2 regions of the Pseudoalteromonas sp. S554 genome follow, and region 2 is predicted to be linked to the other one. Evidence: riboswitches for the same ligand, from Rfam matches in the RefSeq annotation. Region 2 holds a riboswitch; the other holds the start of a gene.
What was found. A riboswitch is a leader RNA that binds a small molecule or an ion and turns the genes downstream of it on or off. The one in region 2 is predicted to bind lysine.
Positions count from the first base shown of each region.

Region 1 (15,261 bases), on a different contig from region 2:
GTGGTTAAGCATGAGTAAGCGGGTTTCTAGTTCTTCTGTTTCGTTTACGCCAAATGGTGTGTACATATTTGGCCAACCAAAAAACTTTTCTTGTGAGCCATACAGCACATCGGTTTGCGAATCCGTACCTATTAACTGTATACGCGCAGAGGCGCGGTTAAAATCGTGATCGCCGTTTTCTATTGAACCGTCACTTTGTGAATGAGAATATTCGCCCTCAAAGCCCAGCTGCCAATTTTTAGCATCGTCGACATCGGTGCTTATTCCTGCGTAAATACTTTGTAAGTTAAAGTCGTTTGTACCGGTACCTACAGAGACATTGCCGCCAGTTTTGATGGGTTTAAAACCAAACGAAATCGATCCCACAGAGCTGTTCATACCGTTTAAGGCATTGTCGGCCCCAGTTAAAACGTAAGGTCCAGTTAGCATTTGCGGTGCAATTGGGAGCTCAGCAACGTAATGACCTGTTTGAGGGTCGAGTAGGGTAGCACTGCCGACTCTAAACCCTGTGTTTTCGAAAATACCGCCACGAATTGTTACATCAGCCTGGGCTTCTGCCATATTACGTGATTGTAAATCAACACGAGGGTCGTATTCTAAATTAGAGACGGGGGAGTCAAAGGTACCAACGGGTAATTTATTTGCCGTGGCCGATGCCTCAACAGTAATTTGTTCTATTGCTGTTTCGGTGTTGCTTGTAGCTTGCGCATAAGAAAAAGGTGTAACGCTGCACAGCAGTGCAGAAAATATAAAATGCTCAGTGCGATTCATGGTGTATCTCATAATGTGTTTAGGCACTAATAAAAACTATATAAAGCGGGTGGGCTAGCTTAACTTAGTCAGTGCAATTTTGTGCGCTATTGTACAGTAATTATAAAAATCTGCATTTGATAATCATTTGTATAATTAACGCGTTACAATACACATGTATTTTTAATTAACTTTATTGAGTTAGATAAACGATGACAGTTCAGCAACACAATACACTCTATTTTGCCGGCGGCTGCTTATGGGGCGTGCAAGAGTTTATGAAACATTTACCCGGCGTTATAACAACCCAAGCTGGGCGTGCTAACGGCGCAAGTAATACCACGCAAGGAGAATATGATGGTTATGCCGAGTGTGTGAAGGTAACGTTTGACTCAAGTGTTGTTTCACTCAATCAACTGTTTGACTATTTTTTTGAAATTATTGACCCTTACAGTGTTAATAAGCAAGGGGTAGATGAAGGCCCTAAATACCGTACAGGCATTTACAGCAAAAACCAAAACCATTTAAATATTGCACGCAATTATATAAATAAGCGCAGCGATGCCGATAAGATTGCAGTAAAGGTAGAGCAGTTAACCAATTACGTACCAAGCGATCCAGAGCATCAAGACCGATTAACGAACCACCCAGATGATTACTGCCATATACCACTAGATTTATTGTATAAATATAAATTGTAAACTTGATGCTCAATGCTATGTAAGTAATTAGAAGCTATTACTTCTCGCGCAAGCAAGCTTAGCGCATACAAAATAAACTCAACGTGGTGTTGTAGATAGTCAGTTTGCTGACATGACGAGCGTGGCTGGTCGTTATTTAAAACCGTAATCCAAAAATAAACACCCACAAAAAAGCTCACATTCTGTGAGCTTTTTAAAAACTAACTTTAAACTTACTGCTGCTTTTGCGGCGGGAAGTTACTTAAAATATTTGCGACTGTTTTCTTAATTGACGCTTCGCGTTGCTCTGGCGATTGTTTTTTCTTTAAACGGCCTTCTTTAGCACCGCGCCATATTAGTTGATTGGATGCACTGTCTACAATATCGATAACCAATGTACCCACTTCGTATTCACGCGCTGTTGTGTCTCGTTGAAAACCAGTACCCCAGTAACCCCAACGGTTACTGTAACCAGTATTAAATGTATCTACTTCTAATTCTTTATCTACCGACGCATGATAGTTAACAAGTACGTCAGCTTGGGCTGGATCTACTAATGTCATACCAAGGGTGTTTGTAAGCTCATTATTTACCGCAGTACGCACACGTTTTTCCATTAAACCGTTAATTTGGTAGTTGTTGGTGTCTTTAGTTAAACTCGCGTTTTCTACCCAAGCAAATGTTTTAAAATTACTAAAGTTAGCTGATTTATCGTAATCCCAATCTGGGGTTTGAGTACAAGCGCTAAGTAGTGCTAGTGCTGCAACAATAAGTATATTTTTCATTACGTTTGCTCCAATAAAATGCATTACCTTAAAATAACACACCTTATATAAATGTGTATTATTAAAAGGTTCTAAAAATTAGTTTAGTGTGATGAATATGAATGACTAATTAATGCTAATTAGCCACTCAAAAATTTAATGCTCTACTTCTATCCAATCTTTTTCATCTACCCAGTTTTGTGCGCCATCTTTTACCGAACGAATCGGCACAATGTAGTCACAACTTATTTGCGGCTTAACTGAGGCAAATATAGGCACAAAGCCAAAGCTCAATGCGGTTTCTATAATTGCTTTTTGGTTTTGCGGGTCAATGTCGGCCGCTTCATCAATATAAATAGGTATACGGTACAGGTTTTGTTCCTGATCGCTTAATAAGTAACGAATAAACAACATGCCACACAATAACTTAATAGTAATACGTGTGCCATTTGAGCCGGCTGAGTCTATTTTTTCAAAGTGTTCGGTTTCGCCAGCGCGGTTTACCACTTCAAAACGAATATCGAACAAGTCAGTTAATGTAAGGCCTGCTTTGTCTGAGGCGAGTTTTATTAAGTGATCTTTTGCTTCGTTTACTGCGCTTTCGCTGTAAGGTTCTTGGCTCAATAAATCAAGGGTGTCGCCTTGTTCAAACTGATGCGACGTGCTGATAATGGTATCAATACTATCAACCAGCATTTTGCGTGGTATTACGTTAATTTTAAACGCTTGAAGGTTAGAAATACGGTGCTGGCTTATGCCTTTATTAAAGCTATTCATTTCGCGGCGAAGGCGGTCTAAATCTTCACGCAAGCCCTTAATCGTGGCGGCTACTTCGGTTAGTGCTACACGGCCTTGGCGCTCAACGGCATCGCGCTCGTTATCAAGGTTATGAAATGCGCTAATCAACTTTTGGTATTTAGTAAATTCGTCGTTTTCGTTATCGAACTTAGTAATGCCTGCGTTATATACGTGCAAATAGGTATTACGCACGTTTATGTCAAAGTTGCGAAGCTCTTGGCAGTCTTTATTGAAGTGATGTACTAAATCACTTAAGTTATCAAAGTCGACTGTTATATCAATCATGTACGGGGTCACTTTGCCGCTGTATAAATCAAGCGTGTGATCAATTCGCTCACTTTTAACTTGGCGAAGGCGTTCGGTTTGGCGATTAATTTGTTCTTGCTTAGATTTAATTAACGAGCGTCTGTCTGCAATTGAGCCACTATTTTTTTGAATGTCTTGCAGGTAATCGTCAACTTGTTCGCGCTCTGCTAATAATTGCTCTTTTAGCATGGCTTGCGCGTCTACCGACTGCTGCATTACTTCAAATTGCTCTAAACGTTTTAGTGCTCCCTCAAGACTCATTAGTTCATCGTAGAGTGCGTCTTTTTCTTTTTGTTTATCGGCAACATTGGCTGCCACTTCGCGCTGTTGTTTAAACTCTTTTAACGAGTGTTCAAGCGCACTTAACTGCGCGGTTAATTGCTCTTTGTTTTCGCCGCTTTGCATTTGTACTGGCGAAAGCTTTTTAAGTTTAATACTTGCGCCTGGCAAAGTAAGCACACCGCCTTTAACGTTATGGCTTAATAACGATAAAAATTCCCCAAAGGCATCTTCGTCATCAATGGTTATATCGCCATTAGTGGTGGTGGCAAACGAAAGTAAGTCGGGGTTTAAGAGTCGCGATATTTCTTCCACTTCTTTAAGCGATAGGTCTTCGCGCATACGGGTGAACAAATTAAACTCCAGGTTTTTAAGCTGCAGTTTTAAGCTTTTAATTTGTTTTTGCGTTTCGCTAATGCGGTAATCAAGCGTGTGCAAGCTTTGCCCTTGTGCGCTGGTAATAGAGTGCGAAAGCGACTCGTAGTCTTGCTTAAGTTGGCCAAGGTTGGTTTTAATTGTGGCTTTATTTACCAGTTCAAACTCGCTTTTAAGGGCGCTGTAATCTAAAAACCATTGCTCAATTTGAGTTTGTTTGCGCTCTATATCGCGCGATTGCTGTACGTATAGGCTTTGTTTTTGCTCAAATTCGTGCTTTTCGTGTTCAATGTCTTCAAGTGCTATACCCAGTTCATTAAGCTGCTCTTCTTGGTAGGTGTCAAAGTCAATGAGTGCTTGGTCAATTTTAGGCGCGTACGCTGCTAATTTACCTTTAAGCACGGTTTGATTTTCAAGCATTGATTCAAGTGCGCTTATTGGCTCTTGCATTGATTCAAGGGCTTTTAATTCGCGCTTAGCCCGGTTCACTTTGTCAAACGAGCGACGCCATACTTCGTAAAAATCAACCTTTGAGTTTGACATATGGCGCTCAAACACTCGCAGCATAAAGCGTTTAACATCGCTTGCGCCCAATTTGTGTAAGTTAAGAATACGCCTAAAAATTTCTTTATAAATAGCGGAGTCTTGCACGTTATTAAGCGGGATCATTTTTAAATTAATGTCGCCGTCAAAGGGCGTTGCGCCGCCGGTAAGCAGGGCGTTTAGCTCTTGTGCTTTTAGCTCAATAGGATTGTAATTAAGCGACTTTAAATGATTAAACAGCTTGGTAAATTTAATTATGGTATTACCTTGCGTGTACTGTTCTAAATCGAGCTTGCCCTGATAACAAAAGTACTGGTGGGCGTAACCGGCTATTTTACCCAGACCCGCTACACCAATAACCACCGAGCCATGGGGGAGGTTAGCTTCAAGTAAAATGTACGACTGATCCGATGAAAAATAAAACTTACGGGTTTCATCTAAATCGTGCCCGTCCCATTCGGTAAGGCGTAAATCGTTTATTAGCGGAAATTGTAGGGCGTTAATAACCGAGCTTTTACCGGTATTATTTGGCGCACAAATAGAGCTGCTTTTATCAAGCGGGATCACACACTTTGCATAACCTGCGGTATTAAGTAGGGCGAGTTTACTCAGTCCGTATAAGTTGTTCATTCCTCGTCCTCCGTCATGTAGGTTTCTTCGTTTACTTCCATTAATGCATCAATGTAGCGGTGAATAGGTGCTTGTAGCATAAAGCCGCCTTCTACTTCACGGGCAAGACCTAAACGAACCATACGTAGGTAAACATCTTTTCGTAAATCTGAGCCCGAAAATATCTCAAGCTGATCAAACAAGTGCTTGTTTATTTGCACTAAGGTTTGCATCAGTTCTAAATCGTTTACTTCATCAAACAGGGCGCGCATTGGGTCTTTACCGGTATTGGCAAAGTGCTCAATTAAAATGTAAATAGTGAGTGCGATAGCGCGAGATATTTTACCCATATTTGGCGTACTTTCGTCGCTGGCAAAATAGTAAAAGCCACGGCTATCGTGTTTTATGTCGTGGCCTAATGCGGTAAATAGTGCGCTGTAAGATTCAATGTGTTGGTCGAGTTCTTGCCACATTACGTTGTCTTGTTCGCAAATGTGGTAACCCGCAGTTAATTTTTTATTGATTGCTTGCAGGTGAGTGAGTTCTTCTAGGTTTATATGTGTCATGGTAATTACTTATCTGCCTCAGTATTAGGCTGAGTTGCTGAATCTGAAGCCTGAGAATTAAATGGGTAAAGTGAAAAGTGTTGGCCGGCAATTTTTACTCGGGCTTTTTTATCGCTTTGGCTAATTTCAATGTCGCTATCACTGACTAATTTTTGATATAAAAAGAGCATTTCGTCGGCGTCTAAGTCGGGGTAGCTTTCATCTAAAAACTGCAGCAGCGGCTGTGGTTTTTTACGTTTTTTGTTAAAGCGTTTAGCAAAGCTTGTTTTTACATCGTTGTAGTCAGGAATGTTAGGCGTTACAAATGCGGGTACGTCTTGTTGTTCGGGAAGTTGATATTCTTCATGTTCAAATTCTACCAAGCTTGCCATGTACGCGATAATATGGCGTTGTTGCCCAAGCGAATAACGCTGAGAGTCGGTTACAAAATTAGGTTGTACAGCGCTTAGCATGTTATCTACGCCATTTTTACGCACAAGGCCGAGCACTTTGGCCGCTTGGCGTGTAACTAAGTTATTTCGGCGTAGCTCTTCGCGCAGGGGCATGAGCATATCGGCACTTTTACGTAAACTCTCTCGGCCCATTAGGTTCATTTCGAGTATGCGAGTTCGTAGCTGTTCTAGCATGCGTTTGTCGGTGTATGCTTTACCAGAGCGTTCAATAAATTCGATTTGTTTACTGATTTGCTGCTCTATTATTGTAAAGCAGGCATGAAAATCGCCCCTAATATCGACCATTTCAAGCATGGGCTCTATATATTCGTCAAAGGCTTCAATTACTGCTTTGTAGCGTTTTTGTAGTGATTGCACCGCATTGTTTGATTTAGCTTGTTCAACAATATTTAAAATGGCGTTTTCGTTGTGCGCGTAGAGCTTCATTATTTTACGTACCCGATCATCCATAATACGGCTAAATCGGCGTAAATCGTCAAAGTCTTCCATGCTACCAGCGTTATCTAAACGATTACCTAAACGGGCAAGATCGTCTACTAACACGCTAATTTCTTGTGCTAAGCCCAAATGCTCTTCTTGCAGTAAAAAAGTAGCAAAGTCAGCAATTGCACGGTTAATTTCAAGCTGTGATGATTTAGCCAGTGGAATTAAAATATCTTGATTGAGCAAACGGTTTGTTTCTTTGTAAATGCGCTCGTTGTTCCACGTGGGTTGTTTTTGTTTTATAGCATTTTGCACGTCTTTTAGGCTAAAGTCGGCCATTTTAAAACGTTTAAATAATAGCTCTAAAACTCCCCAATGTTCGCTAAGGGTATTTAGTCGCTTTTTAGCTGGGATCATAAGGTGTTACAACATCCTAGTAATTTATTATTGAGAATTTAGAAGCGTCTCATTATTACGTATTCTAATTAATCTAGCCTGTATATGGTATTCGTTTTTAAGACTATTTAATAATAGTTTTTGTATAGCCGCAGTGCTAACATTCGCGCCGAAAATAGGCACGTCGAGAGGGACTTTGCGTGTGTTCTTTAAAACAATATCAAAGGTTATTTAATACCCATGGTTTCCACGATTATTCTAACCCTGATAGCGATCGGATTTTTATTGATTGTTATAGAAGATATCATCCATGTAAATAAAGCTAAAACCACGCTTTTTTTTGGCACGCTTTGCTGGATCCTCCTGTTTATTTTCCCTTTGCATGGGCAAAGCCCAGAGCAAGTACAAGAACTCCTTAACGAAAATATTTTAGAGATAGCATCGCTGTGGTTGTTTTTAATGGCCGCCATGACCTTTGTTGCTTATTTAAACTCAAAAGGGTTTATCGAAAATATTGTGCACAGAGTAATGCCAACAAGTATTAGCGAACGCAAGCTGATGTTTTTGGTTGGGGTATTTGCCTTTTTGTTTTCGTCGGTTTCAGACAACGTAACGGCTACGTTAATATCGCTTGCTGTAGTTATGTCGTTAAAACTACCGCCTAAAAAGCTTATAAAATATGCCACACTTATTGTGTTTGGTGTTAACTCCGGTGGTGTGTCGTTAATTACCGGTGACGTAACAACCTTAATGATATTTTTAGATGGCAAGGTAACCATTGCTAACTTATTACTGCTTATTGCGCCTGCATTTATGAGCGTTATGCTTTTAGCTGCAATGCTAAGTATTGGCATGAAAGGGGATGTAACCTTTTCAAAGTCTGGAAAAAAACGCATAGAAAAAACCGATATCACCATTGCGGTTATTTTTGTATCTACAGTTATAAGCATACTTGCGCTGAGTGTAATTTACAGTGTACCGCCTTTATTAACTTTTTTATGTGGCCTATCAATCATGTTTTTAGTGGCGCAATTTTTAATGCGCAAAAAAGACATAAACAAAAATATTATCGACTACGTACGCGACATAGAATACGACACCTTACTGTTTTTCGTCGGGGTTTTATTATTGGTAGGTGCTTTAAAAGAGATTGGAATGCTTAGTAAGTTTACCGACCTTTACACCGTTATGGCGCCACAGTACGCTAACTACTTAATGGGTATTTTGTCGGCCGGGGTTGATAACGTACCGCTCACTGCTGCTTTACTAAAAGCTAATATAGTAATGAGCCAGCAAGATTGGTTATCGTTTACTTATGCAACCGGTGTTGGCGGATCTATGCTAATTATTGGATCGGCTGCGGGTATTATTGCCATGAGTAAAGTAAAAGAGCTAACTTTTATGAGTTACTTACGTTTGTCGCTCTATTTGTTAGTAAGTTATACCGTGGGTTATGCGGGCGCTTATTACATGGGCGGGTTTGTTTAAGTTTTGCTTAACAAACCGCATTAAAACGCTTGACAGCTAGACGTCTAAACGTTAACTTTCAAACCCCACTTTATAGTGGGGTTTTGTTTTATTAGCCATTGGTTAATACAACATTCAGAAGAGGTGCGATACTTAGGTATTTAATGGTAGGTGACGAACGCCCATAACCATTAAAGAGGGAAGTACTCGCCGAGAAAACCAACGTTACGTCGATGTTGTTTTTCGGTTTATGGGGCTGAATCCTCAAAACTGTCACCAATCTAGGTGGAGAGCTTCTGGCAGTGGATTTACCTTCAAGCATTCACTTGCCAAGTTCTTCTTGTTTTATCGCGGTTTGGATACCGCAAAAGGAGACTAAATGACTACCCAATCAGTGCCGCAAGCAGTATCGGACGTTAAATCAGATTACATCGTTGCCAAATTTGGCGGAACCAGTGTGGCTAACTTTGATGCGATGAGTCGTTGTAGCGAAATTATTGTTGCCGATAAAAGCGTGCGTATTGTCGCTGTAAGCGCCAGTGCCGGCGTAACTAATCATTTGGTTGCACTGTGTAAATCAAGCATTACCCCAAAGCAGCGCCAAGAACACATTGACGGCGTGCTAGCCATTCAACAGGCTATTTTAGATGAGTTATCGCTTGATGCCGATTTAGCCGTAGGTTTTAACGAAACGTTAAAAGCATTCCAAACGCTAGCGCTTGAAACACTGACAACTGATCAGCAGCACGATGAGTTACTTAGCTTTGGTGAGCGTTTATCGTCGTATTTATTTGCGCAAGTGCTGCGTTTAAAAGGCTTAAATGCCGATCGCTTTGATGTACGCCAAGTACTTAAAACAGATAGTCAGTTTGGAAAAGCAACGCCAAATGTAAGCGCAACAGCACAAGCTGCTAAAGAATATTTGATCCCTCTGTTAGATGATCAAGTTATTGTAACCCAAGGTTTTGTTGGCAGTGACGAATTTGGACAAACAACAACGCTTGGCCGTGGTGGGTCTGACTACAGTGCCGCTTTACTTGCTGAGGCAATAAACGCCAAAAGTGTACATATTTGGACTGATGTTGTGGGTATTTTTAGTACCGATCCGCGATTATGTGTAAAGGCATCGCCTATTGCTCGTTTAAGCTTTGATGAAGCTGCTGAAATGGCTACCTTTGGTGCAAAGGTATTGCATCCAGCTACTATTTTACCCGCTAGTCGTAGTCATATTAATGTGTTTGTTGGTTCAAGCCGCGAGCCTGAACGTGGTGGTACGTGGATAGAGCGTGAAAAATCGCAGCAGCCAGGAATTCGCGCGGTAACCCAGCGTAAAAATCAAATTTTGCTCACCCTTAAAAGCCCTGAAATGCTATTGGCTAGTGGCTTTTTAGCCCGTGTATTTACTATTTTAAGCGAGTTTAATATATCAGTTGATTTGGTAACTACGTCTGAAATTAGTGTAGCAATAACGCTTGATAATGCGCCTAACGCGTCGCGCCCAGAGCTCGACCAAGCGTGTTTAGATAAGCTTGCTGAATTTTGCCATGTATCGGTTGAAAACAACTTAACACTAGTGGCACTTATTGGCTCTGAGATTCAACTTCGCCAACACGAAATGAACTTAATGCAGGTATTAAGTGATTTTAATATTCGCTTAATTTGTCATGGTGCAAGCAAGCACAACCTATGCTTTTTAGTCGAGCAAAGTGAATCTGATAATGTGGTTCAGGCTATTCATAGCCGTTTGTTAGAAGCTTAACTAGCAATACCAATTCGCAATAATACTTAATCATTTTTAGGGGCTAAAGGTGTCGCTATCTGTTTTAAAAAATTCTCATTTAGAACAACTAAATAACGAATTTTTTGCCTAGCTATCAACACGTTTATCTACCCTCAAAATAGATCACTTAATTTAGCGGATTGGTATAAGCGAGAAATCGGTTAACACAAAGCACCGCCAGTCGGTGCTTTTTTTATGCACTAAGGTTAAATCAAACGCCTCTGTTTGCGTGTTTACCACTTGGCTGCTTGCGGCCAAGCTTACTAAGGTTAATTCGTTAAATACGTTGGGGCTAAGTAATTTGGCAATAGGGCGACTAGTTGCTTTAGCTAATGACTCTTTTAATGTCCAAATTCTAAAAAAGGTATTGGCTTGGCTTTGCGTATTGGGTTGAGACGTAATTAATGTAACTTCGTCTGTATGGTAAAAATGCTTGGCTAGTTTTTCAAACGGGCGCGTTAAGCTAATTTTTTCAAGGTCGAAGCCAAACGCCTCGCTTTCTAAATTTAAAGCAACCCCAACAAAACCATGAGAGTGCGATATACACGTATTAATAACGCACTCGTTAATATGCAGCTCTAATTTAGCTGTGGATTCGTTAAAGCTTGTGTTAATGGCATTTAATGGCACATTTGAAAATTCAGGGAAGGTGGATTTTACAAGCAATTTTAAAAGTAAGCGGCTTGCTACATATTCTTTTTTAGCTATTTGGTTTTTACGGCGGTTAATAACGGTTAATTCAAATTCGCTGAGTAAGCTCGCCAAATTGTAATTAGCCAAACTAAGTGTATTAGCGTCGAACAACAAAACGGTACTTTTGCCTTTAGGTAAATTGGCAAAATCTGTTGGCGTTATGGTTAAGGCGTTATTAAAAAAATGTGCGGTCATATCAGCTCAAAAAGTAAAAAGTCGTTGTTATTGTGAGCAGTTAACGCGACAAACAAAGGCTGAATACAATTTTATTACTCAGCTGGCATTAAATATGGTTTAATTCACAACAATCAAAATAATAACAGATTTGTAGATGTATGGCACAAATGCGTGATGGGTTTCAAAGCCGACTTGGTTTTGTTTTAGCCGCTGCTGGCGCGGCAGTGGGTTTGGGTAATATATGGGGGTTCCCTACACAAGCTGCTAATCATGGCGGTGGAGCATTTTTACTCGTCTATTTTCTGGTTATCTTTTTATTGGCTTTACCGGCGCTATATACCGAGCTTTATTTAGGCCATAACGCACAAGCAAATCCGGTAAAAGCGCTGGGTAACGCATGGCAAGATAGCAACCGTAAAATAGGTGCAGCTGCGGGCTATATTGGCCTGGCGGGCGCTGTAGTCATGTTGAGTTTTTATTCAATTGTGGCAGGGTGGATGCTGTCGTACGCAATTGAGCCTGTTACAACGTTTGTTGGTTTACACAGTGTGAGCGAGTTTTTACACAGTGACTCGCAAGCCCGTAATTTTGTATTTACACCATTAATGCTTATTTTAACGGCCTGCATTATTTTAAAGGGTGTTAAATCGGGTATTGAAACCTGGTCGCGCCGACTGATGCCTATGCTATTGGTGTTACTTGTTGCGCTAATTGCTTATATAGCCACTTTGGATGGCGCAAGCGAAGGTTTTGCAGCGTATTTAATGCCTAACTTTAGTCAAATACTCGATCCAAATTTAATTATTGCCGCTATGGGACAAGCGTTTTTTTCGTTGTCGTTAGGGGTGGGTTGTATGATGATTTACGGCTCGTATTTACAGCCTGATGCCAATTTACCAAAACTAACGGCAAGTGTTGCATTACTTGATACGAGCGTTGCATTTTTAGCTGGTTTACTTATTATTCCGGCTATTTATGTTGCACAGCATAATGGTGTTGAAGTGTTTAGTGGCGGTAAATTAATAGGTGAAGGGCAGCTTATATTTGCCATTTTACCTGAGCTATTCAATACCATGGGAGAAATAGGGTTGCTGGTTGGTTTATTGTTTTTTGTTTTGATGTCGATAGCGTCTGTGACCTCGACTATTTCGTCTACTGAAATTCCGGTTGCGTTTTTAGTTGAAAACCACAATGTAAACCGAACTAAAGCCACATGGTTGGTAAGCTTAGTGGTTTTAATATGTGCGAGTGCAATTATAGTAAACTTCGATTGGTTATTTGGTTTAGTTATTATGGTGTTTACTCAGTACCAACTCCCGTTAATGGGGTTATTTTATTTTATAACGGTTGGCTGGATGTTCAAACGAGGTAATAAGTTACACCAAGCTAGCACCGGCGCGCATTTTTGGTTTGCCCAGTATATTCGTTTTGTATGCCCAATATTAATGACCTTGGTGTTTGCAAACGTCGCGTTTGGTTAATAACTTAATGCAACGAGACTAAAAAGCCTCCGTCGGGGGCTTTTTGCATTTTAAAATGCTGATCGTGATATTTAAAATATTGATATAGCTTACTTACGCCTAGCTGCTTTTTTGTAATGTTGAATATTCGATGAAGATAGGTACCAACATCCACTGTTTCAGAGAGTCCAGTTTTTGCATGTTGTGTGTTCTCAACGGCTTCTTTCACCAGTGCTAAATGGTAGGTATCAACAGAGGCAATACTTTTATTTTTTACTTTGGGTATGGTGCTTTGTTTACCTAAAATATAAAAATCATCAAAATAGTGTTTAGCGCTCGCTGTATTATTACCAAACCCTATTACTTTTTTACCATTTCGTCTTAAAAAGTGTACTAGCGCCGCAAAGTCAGAATCAGATGACGCTATTGCAAAAGTGTCAATCGGCGAGACATACAATGACTCCATAACCCCGACAGTTAACGCAATATCGGCAGCATTACTTTTCGATTTTACAAGTTTTTCTTGGTACACCATTTCTATAGCAAAGCGCGAACATATATTAACCCAAGGTTTTAGCTGTACAGCCCCAAAGTTGCCATATGCTTTTTTAACCTCAATATGTTCAAACTTAGCCATTATTTGCTCTATATATTTATGGCTTATATTTTCTGCATCTATGAATAACGCTGTTTTTTCCATTTATACACCTGCTAAAAAAGCCATTAAATATAACTAATTGATACCACTGCAATGCATATTTTGGCAAGTGTAAATGGCTATAAATGTTAATTTTTAAAAACGGAGTTAGTAAGCGGTTTACTCTGTTCAACCTCAAGAGCATTTGTAATGGTGGTGTTTGCTATTTCGGTGAGCGCTTCTTGAGTAAAAAAGCCTTGATGCCCGGTGATCAGGACATTTTTAAAACCAACTAAACGGGAAAATATATCGTCTTGGTTTATTTCGTCGCTGTGGTTTTTAAAAAAAAGTTCGGATTCTTGCTCGTATACATCAAGTCCTAAGTAACCTAGTTTTTGTGTTTTAAGTGCTTGTATGCAGGCTTTGCTGTCGAGTAATGCACCACGTGAGGTGTTGATAAGCATAACGCCGGGTTTCATTTTAGCAAAAGCATGTTCATCGATTAAATGATGGGTTTGCTCGTTTAGTGGGCAATGCAGCGAAATAATATCGCTTTGGGTAAGTAACGTGTTTAGGTCGGTAATGGAGTAGTTACCCGGTATTGCATTTGGGTCGCACACTAAAACGTTTGCGCCAAATCCATTGAGTATATTACACAGTGCTAAGCCAATTTTTCCGCACCCAATAATGCCCACTGTTTTGTTGTGCAAGTTAAAGCCAAGTAACCCATTTAGATCAAAGTTGTCTTCGCGCACGCGGTTGTAGGCTTTATGTGTTTTTCGGCTCAGTGTAAGCATAAGCGCAATACAGTGCTCAGCAACGGCTTCGGGGCTATATGCTGGTACACGCAAAACATGAATGTTATGTGCTTTTGCCGCATCTAAATCAACATTATTAAAACCGGCACAGCGCAGTAATATAGTGTTTACACCTTGAGCTGCTAATAGCCTTATAACTTGGGCATTAACTGTATCGTTTACAAATACACACACTGCATTGTAATTGCTTGCTAACACCGCTGTTTGCTCGTTAAGCGATTGCTCAAAATAGGTTATTGCTAAGCTATTATGAGTTGCAATACTGTGTTCAAAAAAAGGTTTTTCGTACTTTTGCGCGCTAAAAAAAGCAATGTTCATGGTATGGCTCCAACAATTTGGTGCGTTTAAAATAGTAAACCTGTTTAAATTAAACTACGTTACTGCCATGTGCTCAAGTAGCGATTACTTTTTATTTACAGCGCTGTGCGCCTATTTAAAGCAGACATAATGGGTGTTGCTTTTATGTCACTTGGTTCAACGGCTTTCTGTAGGTGTGTTTCGATAACCTGTTTAAGTGTTTCAGGTTTAGTACGCGGTGCATAGCGTGCGACTAATTGCCCCTGCGAGTTAATTAAAAACTTTGTGAAATTCCATTTCACTGCACGGTTTTGTGAAATACCGCGGGTATGGCATTTTAAATAGCTAAATAAAGGGTGAGCGTCTGGGCCATTTACCATAACTTTACCAAATACTTTAAACGAAACACCAAACTGCATTTGGTAAAAATCTCTGATAGCTAAATTATCAAGTGGCTCGTTTTGTCCAAATTGGTTACATGGGAATGCAAGTACCGTAAAGCCACGATCCTTGTACTCTTGGTATAGCTTTTCGAGAGCATTTAATTGCATTGAAAAACTACATTTACTGGCTGTATTGACAATGAGTACGGTTTTGCCTTTTAACTCGCTTAAAGAAAAATTCTCACTGTTATAAAGTGGTGCATTAAACTGATAAATACTATCCATTGGTTACCTACTTAATTTCCAATTGGTGGAAATTTTACAAAGACTTTCATTCGCTTTTTTGTTGGCCGGTTGACATAATCGGGACCTAGTTTCTAAGTTAGCAGTTAAATAGGTCATTTTTATGTCAATGAAAGTCGCATTTATAGGTTTAGGCGTAATGGGTTACCCAATGGCGGGGCATTTAGCCAATAAAGGTCATAGCGTATGTGTATTTAATCGTACGCAATCAAAGGCGCAAAGTTGGTCTGAACAATACAAAGGAAGCGTTGCAGATACCCCACGCGAAGCTGCTCAAGGCGCTGATATTGTGTTTATGTGTGTGG
Region 1 is NZ_PNDV01000004.1:5,795-21,055, reverse strand. It holds gene CWB65_RS02425 (TonB-dependent receptor plug domain-containing protein) at 1-771, opposite strand, end outside; gene CWB65_RS02420 (peptide-methionine (S)-S-oxide reductase) at 963-1,451, shown strand; gene CWB65_RS02415 (DUF4136 domain-containing protein) at 1,664-2,215, opposite strand; gene CWB65_RS02410 (Mks condensin complex protein MksF) at 2,351-5,125, opposite strand; gene CWB65_RS02405 (condensin complex protein MksE) at 5,122-5,670, opposite strand; gene CWB65_RS02400 (MksB family condensin complex protein) at 5,676-6,962, opposite strand; gene nhaD (sodium:proton antiporter NhaD) at 7,182-8,429, shown strand; lysine riboswitch at 8,540-8,712, shown strand; gene lysC (lysine-sensitive aspartokinase 3) at 8,788-10,167, shown strand; gene CWB65_RS02385 (4'-phosphopantetheinyl transferase family protein) at 10,321-11,076, opposite strand; gene CWB65_RS02380 (sodium-dependent transporter) at 11,217-12,539, shown strand; gene CWB65_RS02375 (NYN domain-containing protein) at 12,544-13,218, opposite strand; gene CWB65_RS02370 (2-hydroxyacid dehydrogenase) at 13,305-14,291, opposite strand; gene CWB65_RS02365 (glutathione peroxidase) at 14,387-14,938, opposite strand; gene CWB65_RS02360 (NAD(P)-dependent oxidoreductase) at 15,060-15,261, shown strand, end outside.
Region 1: linked by a shared signal. The riboswitch ahead of lysC (lysine-sensitive aspartokinase 3) and the one ahead of dapA (4-hydroxy-tetrahydrodipicolinate synthase) in region 2 are both predicted to bind lysine.

Region 2 (15,261 bases):
ATGGTTGTCATCGTCACGCACATTCCTCAAAAGTTACCTAGAAAACTATATTAGTTAGATAAGGCAGCTATATATATTATAAATAGTATATAACTCATATTGGTAACTCAATTAAAAAACGTTAAATTTTTTAATAAAATTTACAATTGCGCTATTTATTTAACGTTAATACTGACTACCTTTTTATAATTGGCTAAGTTGAAATGTGCGTAACACCGCAGTATCGGTTTGTAAATTAAGCCATATGCTTCTCAAGTGCTGCTTTTTCTTCAGTGCTCAAAGCTTGCTTAGCTCTTTCAGCAAAGTTATATCTGACCATTACAACCTTTCCAATTGCACAGCATTTATCATGCTGAAATGCCTCTTGCTTGAGTACAAAAGAGCTTGTGCCGATGTGATCTACAGACGTTTTAATCGTGATCTCGTGGCCATAAAATAACTCCCCCACAAACGACACTTCTATTTTGGCAATGATTAGTTTCCAGTCATGTGGGTTTAAGTCTGGCGTAAAAAATTTAAAAATAGGGACGCGAGCGGCTTCAAACCACACGGGGAGTACGGTATTGTTGATGTGTCCGAGTGCATCTGTTTCGCTAAAGCGCGGTATCACTTTTTCAATAAACATATTAATCCAAAAATAATTATACAAAGGTAAACCATGACGGACTTTATTCGCGTTTATGAAAACGCATTGAGCGATGATTTTTGCGATAACTTTATTAATACGTTCACGCAAAGCCCGCATGTAAAACAAGGGGTTACTTCAGGCGGTGTTGATTTAAAGAAAAAAGACAGTCACGACCTGCACCTAAATAGTCACCCCGAATACGCAGAGCAATTAAAACATATACAACAAACGACTGCACAACATGTTTTTAACTATATTGAAGAACATATTTTTATGATGATTGGCGCATTTGGCTTAAAGGTTTATCATCCAAAAACGGGGGAAGTAGTAGATTTAACTCAAGAAAATTTTGATGAAGTGGGTAAGCCACAGCTCCCTGTCCTTGTGCAGCAAATATTTAGATTAGGTAATATCCAAGCGCAGAAATACGAGGTAAATAAAGGGGGTTATCCTTACTGGCACAGCGAAGTGTATCCTCAGTTACAACACAATGAAGCCCTGCATCGTGTACTTTTATTTATGTTTTACTTAAACGATGTCGAGGAAGGTGGAGAAACGGAGTTTTATTATCAAAACCGTAAAATAGCCCCTAAAAAAGGCACCATGGTGATAGCGCCTGGCTACTTTACGCATACACATAGAGGTAATAAGCCAGTATCAAACGATAAGTATATTTTAACCTCGTGGGTGCTATTTAACCGTGCAGAGCAAATATATGGTGCACCTAAAAGCTAAACCAATAAATAAGCCATAAGTAACACTTATGGCTTATTTATATATTTAATAGACGACCTATTTAACCAAGTAGCTCGTCAAACATATCAAACAGCTTATCAAGCTCTTCGACTGTGTTGTAATGCATACAACCAATACGTACTACACCGCCTGTATCAAGCACGTTTAATTGCTTACACAAACCTTGCGCGTAAAAATGTCCATCCCACACACATATATGCTGTTTGCCTAAAAACTCTGAAACGGCGCGTGGCTCTAAACCTTCAAACGTTAAAGCAAACGTAGGGGTACGTTCGTTTAATCGATCAAAGTCATCAATACCGTACAACTTTATACGAGGGTAATTAACTAAGCGCGTTAAAAAGTGTTCACTGAGCGCCATCTCGTGCTGTTTAGTTTTAGCAAACGCAGCTGTTAGCTTTTCACGGCGTGTATGGCCATCATCAAGCTCGCTAATTGCAGCAATGTAATCAACAGCGGCAATAAAGCCTGCCATTGCTTCAAAGCTTTGGGTACCTGTTTCCCAACGTCCCGGCGCTACATCTTTGGCGGGCTCTACTTTGTAAGGCGTAAAACCTTCAAGATGCTCTTTTTTACCGTACACCATCCCTAAGTGTGGGCCAAAAAACTTATACGCTGAGCAGGCTAAAAAGTCGCAATCAAGGGCTTGTACATCAATAAGCTCGTGCGGCGCATAATGTACCGCATCAACATACACAAGAGCGCCCACAGCATGAGCTAGCTCTATAATGCGTTCAATATCGTTAATTGAGCCTGTAGTATTTGAAGCATAGGTAACAGCCACCAACTTAGTCTTGCTGTTTAATAAGCTTTCAAACTGCGTCATATCTAGGCTGCAATCGGCTTCATTAATCAAGGCAGTATTAACCTTAACGCCTTTATCTTCTGCGGCTTGCTGCCATGATGACACGTTTGAGAAGTGATCGGCGTTAGTAACAATGATCTCATTACCGGCTTGCCAATCGCGCGATATAGCTCGGCTAAAACTAAAGGTAAGGCTTGTCATGTTAGGGCCAAACACAATATTTTGAGCACTTGGCGCATTAAGTAAATCTGCTGCAGCTTGGCGTGCATTTGCCATTAGCTCAACAGTTTTATCGCTTGAAAAAAACGCACCACCTAGGTTTGAATTGTAGTGTCCTAAATAAGCAGACATTGCATTAAGCACTGACTGCGGCACTTGAGAGCCACCAGGGCCGTCTAAAAATATCGGCGATTTACCATCAACACTTTGCATTAATGCCGGAAACTGCTCACGTAATTGCGCTATATTCATGCTCATCCCTTAAGACGTAAGTACAAAGCAATCCAGGTAACCTGGTTTGCTGGCATCAACTTTGTTCATTGGTGTGGCGTTATGCCACACTTGACGGTCGTTTATAAGCGCAAACATGCCGTCTTTAATTTCCATTTTGAAACATGGCTCAGCTTGTTTGTTTTCGTATACAAGTAACTCGCCACCTTCTAAGTTTTCGTGCGAAACACCGCATATACATACATGATCAAAACCATCTTGATGCACGCCTTCAGGCGCTGCTGGCGTATCGCTATCAATGGCTAACATTCTAAATTGATGTATTTCAATATCGCGATCTTCATCAATACCGGTAAGCTGGCAAAACTCACTGACAATACTTTTCATGCCATCTGATTCAAGTAGGCTTTGCTCTAAATTTTCGTAAGTACGTTCAACGTTACCTTGAAACGTATTAATCGAATCGTCTTGAACAAATGCTTTGGCAGCTTGCAATTTTAGCTCACCATCTTGAAATTTAATTACTGAATAACGACGCTTACGAAATTCGCCATCTGCATATGGATTTGCAGGTAGGTTATCAAAAGAAGGCTTAACCAAATCAATATTTGCTTGGTTAATAAAACGAAGTTGCAGTAAATTCTGGTTGTTTAATGCAGTCATGAAATCTCGCCTAAAATAATGAGAATATTAAAAGAGATTTTAATGCATGTAGCGAGGAATTATTGCTTTATTATCCAACTTAAATGTGAAAAATACTTAATTTTAATTCAGTATAAGGCTATTAAAGCATGAATAATCTAAATTATATTTAAACAATAAAAAACCCGCCGAAGCGGGTTTTTTATTCAAACTCTATAAATTAAACAGCTTGCTGAATAATTACATTGTCTGCTTTTTTAGTGTACTGAGGCATACGGTGGAAGTTCAAGTAACGGTAAGTATCTGCTGCCGTTGCATTGATTTTCGCTGCATATTCCTGGTACTCAGCCGGAGTAGGTAATTTACCTAAAATTGCCGCCACTGCAGCAAGTTCTGCTGATGCTAAGAATACGTTTGCGCCTGTACCTAAACGGTTAGGGAAGTTACGTGTTGAGGTAGAAACAACTGTTGCTTTATCTGCAACGCGTGCTTGGTTACCCATACACAGTGAACACCCTGGAGTTTCAATACGTGCACCAACACGACCAAAGATACCGTAGTAACCTTCGTCTGTAAGTTGGTCTTTATCCATCTTCGTTGGTGGAGCAACCCAAAGCTGTGTTGGAATACGACCAGTAAAGCCATCTAATAATTTACCTGCGGCACGGAAGTGACCAATATTAGTCATACAAGAACCGATAAATACTTCATCGATTTTCTCGCCTGTAACGTCAGATAGTAAACGCGCATCATCTGGGTCATTCGGTGCACAAAGTACCGGCTCTTTAATATCAGCTAGGTCGATTTCAAGTACGTGCTTGTATTCTGCATCCGCGTCAGCTTCCATAAGTTCTGGGTTAGCTAACCAATCTTGCATTGCAGTAATACGACGCTCGATTGTACGAACATCGCCGTAACCTTCAGAGATCATCCACTTAAGCATAACAATGTTAGACTCAAGGTACTCAGAGATAGACTCTTTAGAAAGCTTAACAGTACAACCTGCAGCTGAACGTTCTGCTGATGCATCAGATAGTTCAAATGCTTGCTCAACAGTTAAGTGCTCAACACCTTCAATTTCTAGTACACGGCCAGAGAATTCGTTGATTTTACCTTTCTTCTCAACCGTTAATAAGCCTTCTTTGATACCGTAGTAAGGGATTGCATGAACAAGATCACGTAATGTGATACCTGGCTGCATTTCACCTTTAAAGCGAACCAAAATAGACTCAGGCATATCAAGTGGCATAACACCTGTTGCTGCTGCGAATGCTACTGCACCAGAACCCGCTGGGAACGAAATACCTAGTGGGAAACGAGTATGTGAATCACCACCAGTACCTACGGTATCTGGTAATAACATACGGTTTAACCACGAGTGAATTACACCGTCACCAGGGCGAAGTGAAACACCGCCACGGTTCATGATGAAATCAGGAAGCGTATGGTGCGTGTTTACGTCAATTGGTTTAGGGTAAGCAGAGGTATGACAGAATGACTGCATTGTTAAATCTGCAGAGAAACCTAAACATGCTAAGTCTTTAAGTTCATCACGTGTCATAGGACCAGTAGTATCTTGCGAACCTACAGTAGTCATTTTAGGCTCACAGTATTGGCCTGGGCGAATACCGGCTACGTTACATGCTTTACCAACCATTTTTTGCGCTAGTGTAAAGCCTTTGTCTGACTCTTCAGTCACTGCTGGTACTTTAAATACATCAGTAGCACCTAAACCTAAAGATGTACGTGCTTTGTCTGTTAAACCACGACCAATGATAAGTGGAATACGACCACCAGCACGAACTTCATCAAGGATTACATCTGATTTAAGTTCAAAAGTAGAGATAACATCATCAGTACCATGGCGTTTAACAACACCTTCGTATGGGTAAATATCAATTTGATCACCCATGTTGAACTCGTCAACATTTAATTCGATTGGTAATGCGCCAGAATCTTCCATTGTGTTAAAGAAGATAGGTGCTATTTTGTTACCTAAACATACACCACCAACACGTTTATTTGGTACAAATGGGATATCATCACCCATAAACCAAAGCACAGAGTTAGTAGCAGACTTACGAGAAGAACCAGTACCTACAACGTCACCTACATAAGCAAGTGGTAAGCCTTTAGTTTTTAGTTCTTCAAGCTGAACGATAGGACCTACTTCACCTGCTTTATCTGGGTTTATGCCATCACGCTCATTTTTTAGCATTGCCAAAGCATGAAGTGGGATATCAGGACGTGACCATGCATCTGGTGCAGGTGATAAGTCATCGGTGTTTGTTTCACCCGTTACTTTAAATACAGTAACAGAGATTTTTTCAGCTACTGCTGGCTTATTTGTAAACCATTGCGCTGCAGCCCAAGATTCGATAATTTGCTTAGCAAACGCATTGCCCGCTTTGGCTTTTTCTTCTACGTCGTAGAAAGCATCAAACATAAGTAATGTGTTTGAAAGGCCTTTTACTACGATTGGCGCTAATGATTCGTCATCAAGTAGGTCAATCATTGGCGCGATGTTGTATCCGCCTAGCATTGTTCCTAATAATTCAGCTGCTTTTTCTTTAGAAATAAGAGAAGTAGTCGCTTCACCTTTAGCAACAGCGGCTAGGAAGCCTGCTTTGATGTAAGCAGCGTCATCAACACCTGGTGGTACACGATTGATTAATAAATCTAAAATGAATTCTTCTTCACCTGCCGGTGGGTTTTTTATTAATTCAATAAGATCAGCAGTTTGCTGAGCATCTAATGGCGCTGGTACGATACCTAACGCGGCACGTTCTTCTACGTGTTTACGATATTCTTGTAGCACAATATTGCCCTCTTGGTGACGTGAAAGTATTCGGTAGCGCTTCATGCGCACTTGTTACCCAATACTTATAGTATTCTAACGCGTAATTATAAAGCTTTTATAGATAGATGAAAATCCATCCAGTTACACAACTGATTATACCGACTATAAACACTATGAATAGTAGTTAAGGGAAATTCTATTTCCATGAATACTTGTTAAGTAATAATCATTATTATTTAGGTAGGCAGCATAAATAGCGGCCATAAAAAAACCCAGCATAAGCTGGGTTTTTATAGTCAAAATAATCTATTAACGTAAAACTTTTACTGTTTTGATTGTTTTGATGTGCGCTTCAACACGACGGTTTTCTGCGTGCGCAGCGGCTGTGTTAGCTTCATTTTTAAGGCGTTCTTCACCTAAACCTACCGTAGTAATACGGTCAGATGCAATACCGTCAGCTATCAGTTGCTTAGCTACCGAATCAGCACGCTTTTTAGATAGCATTTTGTTGTAAGTCGCTTTACCTACTGCTGAAGTATGACCTTCTAAAAGCACTGTTGTATCTGGGTAATCTTTTAAGAAAGATGCAACTTGATCGATGTCGTCTAAGTAACGCTGTAATACAGCAGCTTTGTCGTTAGGGAACGTTACTAATAAGCTCACAGTTACTTCTTTATCTTCATATAAAGTACAACCAGTACCATCAACAGCATCTGTCATTGGTGTATTAGGACACTTGTCATCAGCATCTAAAATATTGTCATTGTCGCTGTCTACTGGCTCAACCATAACTTCAACAACCTCTGGCGCAGGCTGTACCGGCTCAGCAGGCATAGTGTTTTGTCCAAAGAAATAGTTAATACCTAATTTAGCGCCAACATCTGTGTAACCTTTATCAATACCTTGATATACAGCAGTTTCAACGTTAGCGAATAAGTTGTCAGTAATGAAGTGTCTGTAACCAACACCTGCATTTAAGAACGTGTTGTCATCAACAACGTCCATTGATTTAATACCAACTAAACCGTAGAAAGGACCGCCATCTAAATGGTAAAGCGCATCAATACCAAAACGGCTACCGTCGATGTTGTTACGGTTACCAGCGGCTTTGTCGAATGCATTGAAATCAAGATCTGCATACTCTAAACGAGCACTCCAAAAATCGCTGAAGCGGTAACCCGCTTCAAGACCAAAGCCAGTCGACTCGTTTACGTCAAGACCAGCCTGTGCGCTCATATTTTCCCAAGACGCATCGTAGTAGTCGCCAAATGCGCCAATATAGAAACCTTCTTGCTTGTCAGCAGCAAAAGTAGATACGCTAGTTGCAGCTAACGCAATTGCAATAGTTAGTGATTTTAATTTCATTGTTTTCTTCCCATTTTAACAACTAATAAATTGTGGCTAATTAAGTACTAGCTCACTGAGTTTTATACAGACTAACTCAACTTTTGTTAATCAATACTTAACGAAAAATAAAGTTTATAATTTTTTTCAATGCGATATAACGATATCCAACAAATCAGTTTAGGTGAAATTTAAAACTTTACCTAGCTAGAAACCAACTAGTTGATCATATAAATCGATAATCTGCAGAAGACACAAAGACAACTCAATCAATTGTTCTTGCTCACAATGAAACTAACTTATCTTTATGTTTAGATAGTAACACCGGAATTTGCTTTGCTCAATCAATGAACATCTCTGTGCTAAAATATCGTTATTTATAATCATTAACTTATCTATTTTTACAACACTTAAGTACCACAAAAAGTTTTATAGTCGGTATCATTTGACGGCACCTCTTGAAATTCGGCCATATCATCGCTGAACAAGTACGGATTATTAGCTACTTTTACAAAACGGCTCATCAGTTTACTTGAACCAAGCTCATTATATTCAGCTAATATTGTTTCAATTATATGATTTCGCGGAATTATACGTGGATTGGCTGCTCGCATGGTTTTGTAGCTATCGTTACTTGTTCGGCTTTGCCACTTATTCGCCCACTCAATTAATTCTTTTGGAATAGTTGCATTGCCATTCACAAACTCCGTCAGTGCATCAAAAGTATTGGTGTAATCAAGATGATGTGCTTGCAATAATGTTAGTAGCTCAGAAACAAGATCTTTGTCGCCCTCTTTTGCACCAGCCAGGCCTAATTTTTTGCTCCACATTACTGTAAATTGAGTATTAAATTGCTCTGAAAAATGATGTATGACGGGAGTAAGTAATGACACAGCTTTTTCTTCATCATCGCTAATTAATGGGATAAGGCTTTCAGCTAAGCGAGCACAATTCCAACTCGCCATATTTGGCTGATTACCAAAAGCGTAGCGGCCTTGCTTGTCTATAGAGCTAAATACGGTGTCAAAGTCAAAGCTATCCATCATTGCACACGGGCCATAATCTATGGTTTCGCCACTTACGAGGGTGTTATCGGTGTTCATAACGCCATGAACAAACCCAACGCGCATCCAATTAATAATCAAGTTCACTTGATTGCTAATGACTGCTGTCAAAAAAGCGATATATCGCTCAGGGCCTTCACTCGTTATTTCAGGGTAATGGCGTTCAATGGCTACATCAGCTAATTTTTTCAATCCCTCTGAATCGCCTTGGGTTGCTAAGTATTGAAACGAGCCAACGCGAATATGGCTGCTTGCTAAGCGAGTAACAACAGCCCCAGGTTGGGGCGGATTACGGTAAACCGCTTCGCCGGTGCCAACCACAGCCAAACAGCGAGTAGTGGGAATACCTAATGCGTGCATAGCTTCACTCATTACATATTCACGAATAGCAGGGCCTAGTGCGCATTTTCCATCGCCACCTCTAGAATACGGGGTAGCGCCTGAACCTTTTAACTGAATATCCCACAGCTGGTTTTTATCGTCATTTATAGCACCAAGCAAATGCGCTCGCCCATCACCCAAGCGCGGCGAAAAGTGACCAAACTGGTGCCCCGAATAACCAAGCGCTACCGACTTTATTTGCTGTGATTCATTGCCTGCAAAGGTACTAGCACGCAGCTGCGGCTCAACATCTATATTAAACTGCTTTGCTAACGCTTCGTTCCACAAAAGCAGTTGCGGAGCTGCAACGCTTGATGGTTGATCTTCTATTGCGAAATTATCTGCTATGTCTGTGTATCTCGGCACTAGTTTCATGGTTAATTTCCTGACTGTTGACGTATACCTACGCGATTGTCACCCACACCATAGGCCACAATTAAACTTAGCTCTTGCATACTTAAACCACTTTGCTTTTGCATTTCGTTAAAAAATGCCTGCGCAGCAGTGAGTGATTTTTTAGTTTGCAGCCCACCATCAATAATTTTATGTGCCCTTAGGTAACTCTCTACATCTCGCGAAAGTAAAAAAGTGTCTTTGCCAAGTGCTCTTAAGGCATAAGGGCCTGTATTACCGCCTAATCGGGCGCCGTGCTTTTTTAAATGCGCCCATAAACCAATAATATTATCTGTTGGCCACTGGGCAATAAACTTGCTAAAACTGCCATATTCCTGTGCTATTTCGTGGATCATGTAGGCATTTTCAGGAATTGTTTTCACTTTTTTATAATTACGAATAATACGCTCATCACTCGCTTTTTGCTCGAGCATATCGGGCGGCATCATTAACAGCTTATCAACGCTGAATTCCCAAAAAACCTCTCTAAAGCCCGGCCATTTGCTGTTTATTACCGACCAGTAAAAACCACTTTGAAAAACTTTTCGGGTAAATTCTTCAAGCCAATCGTCGTCACTTAACGTGCTTAATGCTTTTTTAGATAAGGGTTTTGCGAGTAATAACTTAAGCATTTTTTCAGAGCCTTTTCGCTCTACTGCTCGCTTATAAATATCGCTAAATTTTTCCATACTTATTAAATACCTCGCTGCTCATAGGGTTAGTTTACGAGAAAAGCAGCCAATACGTAACCACCCACATTTTCGATGAACTAATCTGTACCCTGCAACTTGACACCTAGACGGCTAAAATGTTTTAATCGCCGCAATTACCCTATTTAAATTGTATTTTGTTAAACCTTTTGCGGTTAAACAAAATACAAAGGGCTAGAAGAGGTGCGTTATTCAGGTAGCGTATGTTAGGAGCGCAAACTCCAGTGAGCATACGTCAGGGGAATACCGCCGAGAGGTAAACGCTTTTGCGAAGCAATTACTTCGGGCGACTAGGTTGAATCCTAGCGACTGTCACCAATAGCTGTTTTAAAACAGCTTATTAGTTTGGTGGAGAGCTTCTGGTCTTAAATAATAAGGCTGTGCGCCCTATTATTTTAAGCCCATTCGCTCTTCGAATACTGTTCGAACGACGTTAATGCGGCTCACATCATACAGCCCCTTTAATATCTCGAACACCTTATAGGTTCGTAAGAGATGATCAATAATTTCAATTTAGACGACTACGCACTGTGGACAGCGCTTGTTACGCCGTTTGATCAACAAGGTAATGTTGACTACGACACGCTCACAACACTTGTTAGCGAACAAGAAGCAGCACACAACGGTATTTTACTGCTCGGTAGCACAGGTGAAGGCTTAGCCCTTACGCTTAATGAGCAGCAAGGCATTGTTGAGCATGTGTGCCAATTAAAACCCAATGTACCGCTTATGGTTGCTGTGGGTGGTAGTAACTTGGCCCAACAAAAAGAATGGGTTAGCTACTGTAACCAATTACCTATTCACAGCTACTTATTAGGCTCGCCTCTTTATGCAAAACCAGGGGCTGTAGGTCAAACACATTGGTACGAAAGCTTATTAAACGAAAGCGCGCATCCGTGTATGTTATACAACGTACCTGGGCGCAGCGGTGTAAGCATTCCTATCGAAACCATTGAAAACTTAAAAGCGCACCCAAAACTGTGGGCTTTGAAAGAAGCCAGTGGCAACATCACCCAATTTGAAGCATACCGACAAGCCGCGCCTAATTTAGCGTTATACAGTGGCGACGATGCACTTATGCCCTACTTTGCCCAAGCAGGTGCAAAAGGCTTAGTATCTGTTGCGGCAAACGCGTGGCCTTTGCAAACACACGAATTTGTAAAACGCAGCTTAAGTGGCCAACACCCCAATTTATTTGCTCAGTGGACTCGCGCTATTAATAGCCTATTTGCTGTAGCAAACCCTATTCCCGTTAAAGTGCTAATGCACCAACAAGGCCGCTTAAGTAGCCCGTTGCTGCGCCCGCCTTTAACGCATCTTGAGTTAACGCAAACCGATTGCATTACCACTGCAAACGACACCATTTTATCTTGGCATTAAATACAGGTTTTTATAATGAGCTGGTTAGAACTACTTAATAATTTAGAATCGGGCGCAGTACGCGCAGCATCACAAAACGAAAGCGGCCAATGGGAAGCTAACGTAGAAGTAAAACAAGGCATTTTAGAAGCCTTTAAAAATGGCACTAACACCGAGTTTGCAGGCGGGTTTGTTGATAAGCACAACCTTGCACCGCAAGAATTTAGCACTGACGACGGCGTGCGTATGGTACCAGGTGGCACCAGTGTTCGCCGCGGTGCCTACGTAGCTAAAGGCACTATTATTATGCCACCAGCGTACGTAAATATTGGCGCATACATCGACGAAGGCACTATGGTTGATAGCCACGCATTAGTGGGTTCATGTGCACAAGTAGGTAAAAACGTACATTTGAGCGCAGCCGTTCAACTTGGCGGTGTACTTGAGCCAATTGGGGCAAGCCCAGTAGTAGTTGAAGACGATGCGTTTATTGGCGCAGGTTGTGTCATTGTTGAAGGCGTAGTGGTTAAAAAAGGCGCGGTACTGGCACCAGGCGTGCGTTTATCTGCAACTATTCCGGTTTACGACTGTGTTAACGAGCGTCAGCTAGATAAAGGCGAGCCAATCCCAGAATACGCAATTGTAATACCTGGCTCTCGCCCGGCGTCTAACGAATGGGCACGTGAGCAAGGTTTAAGCATGTCGTGTGCGTTAATTGTTAAATACCGCGACGAACAAAGCGATGCATCATTATTACTTGAAGAGGTTTTACGATAATGAGCTTTTTGAGCACGCCAATCAAAACCGCTGTTAATACGCTTACACAGCAGCTTGATACTCCTTTTTTTGTTTACGACTTAGATAAACTAAACGCACACCTTACGCGCTTAGTTGCGCAAACCGATGTAAAACTTTGGTATGCAGTAAAAGCGAACCCGCTTTCTAAGATTATTCAAAGCTTAGATAGCGCAGGCTTTAACTTTGACGTAGCAAGTAAAGGTGAACTTGAACAAGTCCTTGCACAAGGTATTAGTTCGCAGCGCGTGCTCAACACAGGGCCTGCAAAGAGCCCTAAACAAATTAAACACTTTATCGAGCGCGGCGTACGTATTTTTGTTGCCGAAAGCCTCAATCAAGTGCGTTGGTTAAACCAACAAGCGCAGCTGCAAAATACGCAGCTGCAAGTTTTATTGCGTGTGCAACTACGCTGGCCTGAAGGTGAAAAAAACCCACTAGGCGGCGACAGCCTAACTCCGTTTGGGCTTGGCTGCGATGAATGGCAAGCGCTCAATACTGGCGATTACCCAGCACTTAATTTTGATGGCCTGCATATTTTTCAGTGGGGCAATATGCTCAGCACGCAAAAGCTAAGCGAGCTGTGGTCGCAAATGATTGCACCGCTTACCACCTTGGCTAATAACTTAAATATAAACCTTAAAATTTTAGATTTAGGCGGTGGTTTAGGTATTCCTTATACACAAAACGAGACAATACTTGAATGGGATGGCCTTATTGCCGCGCTGGCAAAAATTAAAAAAGAGGCGGGTGTAGACGAGCTTTGGATGGAGCTTGGTCGTTACGCTGTAGGTGAATGCGGGCATTATGCTAACCCCGTAGTAGAGTGCAAACAAAACTACGGCCAACAGCAAGTTATTTTAACCGGTGGTATTAACCACTTATTGCGCCCTGCTGTTACAAGCCAAGATTTTCCTGCGGCGTTATTGCGCGAATCAACGGCGCCAGAACAAGCAATGAGCCTATATGGCCCATTATGTACTGCCCTTGATTGTTTAGGTGAGCATACCCTACCAAGCGATTTAAACGAGCAAGACTGGCTGGTATTTAGCCAATGTGGCGCCTATGGTTTTACCGAAAGCATGCCCTACTTTTTATGCCATGAACTAGCCGCAGAATATGTGTTACAAAATGGCGAGCTCACCTGTGTGCGCCAAGCAGAAAATGCCAGTCACTACTTAAGGTAATAAACATGAGCATAACAACACCCATTAGCCAAGAAAACATTGTAGTAGGGGAAGTAGCAAATGGCTTGCCTCTCACTATTCCGGTGTATCGCTTAAAAGGCGACGGCACAGGTCCAAGCGTGTATATTCAAGCCAACATGCATGGCGCCGAGGTACAAGGTAACGCGGTTATTTTTCAGCTGCTAGAGCAGTTAAAACAGCTCAATTTAAAAGGCGACATTACCTTAGTACCATATGCTAACCCTATTGGTTGCAATCAAAAATCAGGGGAGTTTACCCTTGGCCGATTCGACCCAATTACGGGCACTAACTGGAACCGTATGTATCACTACAATAGTGATTTAGTCACCCAGTTTGCCAAAGATCATAGCCAGTACGACGATGCAGCTTTAAAAAATAACTTTAAACAAGCCTTGCTTGATGAAATAGACACCAAACTTAACGGCCCTGCATATTTACTCAATACCGGTAAACGCATTGCGCTTAATTTGCAAAAGCTTGCGCACCAAGCCGACATAGTACTCGATTTACACACAGGCCCTATTTCAAGTAAGCATTTATATTGCCCAACCTATGCAACAGACAGTGCTCGTTATTTTAATATTGAACATGTACTGCTGATCCCAAGCGACTTTGATGGCGCTATGGATGAAGCTAGCTTTTGCCCATGGTGGCACTTAAGCAATGCACTTAGCGCGCAAGGGCGTTCGTTCAACGTGCAGGTAGAAGCCTTTACAGTTGAGCTAGGTAGCCAAGAAAAAATAGATTTAAAAGAAGCACTCAACGATGCAAAGAGCATATTATGCTACCTAAATCATAAGAACGTATTAGTAGATGCACCGCATAAACCAGCTAATATAACTCGCTATGCGTGTAACCTAGATGACTACTTTGCCTATTACGCCCCTATTGGCGGCATGGTTGAATATATAGCACCACTTGGTGGTCATATTAAAGCAGGCGAGCCCATCGCACATATTTTACGTATGGAACGCTACCTAAGTGAACAACCATTACAAACGCTGACTCTTGATTGCGATGCTATCGCTATTTTGCACTTTGCCTCAGCAAGCGTAAATCAAGGCACTGAGTTGTATAAATTTTTTACAAACGTATTTGAGCTATAGCTCACCCTTCTCATTGCGTGAGAGTACATTAATCTCCTAAGTTAATGTACATTAGATAAAGCGGCTTTGGCCGCTTTTCTTTTGATCTGTTAGTACCGCTTTTAACGTAATGTGAATAGTTCAGTAAAAGTTCACTGTACCTAATGTAAAAAGCGTTATAATAAAATAAATCACAACCTACCCAATACTCACAAGGAATTACAATGAGCTGGCGCCACTGGATCACCCTTTCAGCTTTACTAAGTACCGCAGCATTTGCGCAAGACGAAGTACAAACAAACGAGCAAGACAGCAGTATAGAACTCGTCAAGCAATGTATTTTGAATGAAGTGATTGGGGGCGATGGCAAGCAAACACTCGATGAGCTTCGTAAAAAATGCTCTGCACTGGAAGAAAACAAACAACTGACCGCACTCGATAAACGCCAAGCACGTGAAGAGGTTGGTAAAAAAAATCGTAATGTAATCACCCCCCACAAACGTAATTACATATTGCCATTATCATACGTATCGCATCCTAACGATCGCCCTTTTGACCGTTTTGATGAGCTCACCGATGAACAAGATGGTGATACGCTCGATAACTTAGAAGCAAAATATCAACTTTCAATCAAGGTTCCCTTGTTTGACGAATTTTCTGACGAAGACCAAGCCTTGTATTTTGGTTTTACGCTGCAATCGTATTGGCAAATTTATAACTCAGAAATTTCATCGCCATTTCGTGAAACCAACTACGAACCTGAAATTTTTTGGATAAATTATCTGGATCCAAAAAACGTACTTTGGGGCGATGAAATGGCTATTGTGTTAGGTATTTCACA
Region 2 is NZ_PNDV01000040.1:53,835-69,095, reverse strand. It holds gene CWB65_RS10705 (aldose epimerase family protein) at 1-11, opposite strand, end outside; gene CWB65_RS10700 (acyl-CoA thioesterase) at 236-625, opposite strand; gene CWB65_RS10695 (2OG-Fe(II) oxygenase) at 659-1,363, shown strand; gene CWB65_RS10690 (cysteine desulfurase-like protein) at 1,425-2,660, opposite strand; gene CWB65_RS10685 (2OG-Fe dioxygenase family protein) at 2,670-3,302, opposite strand; gene acnB (bifunctional aconitate hydratase 2/2-methylisocitrate dehydratase) at 3,502-6,099, opposite strand; gene CWB65_RS10675 (OmpA family protein) at 6,391-7,446, opposite strand; gene CWB65_RS10670 (protein adenylyltransferase SelO) at 7,836-9,245, opposite strand; gene CWB65_RS10665 (DNA-3-methyladenine glycosylase I) at 9,248-9,952, opposite strand; lysine riboswitch at 10,144-10,340, shown strand; gene dapA (4-hydroxy-tetrahydrodipicolinate synthase) at 10,469-11,353, shown strand; gene CWB65_RS10655 (2,3,4,5-tetrahydropyridine-2,6-dicarboxylate N-succinyltransferase) at 11,369-12,109, shown strand; gene CWB65_RS10650 (PLP-dependent decarboxylase) at 12,109-13,314, shown strand; gene CWB65_RS10645 (succinylglutamate desuccinylase/aspartoacylase family protein) at 13,320-14,441, shown strand; gene CWB65_RS10640 (phospholipase A) at 14,645-15,261, shown strand, end outside.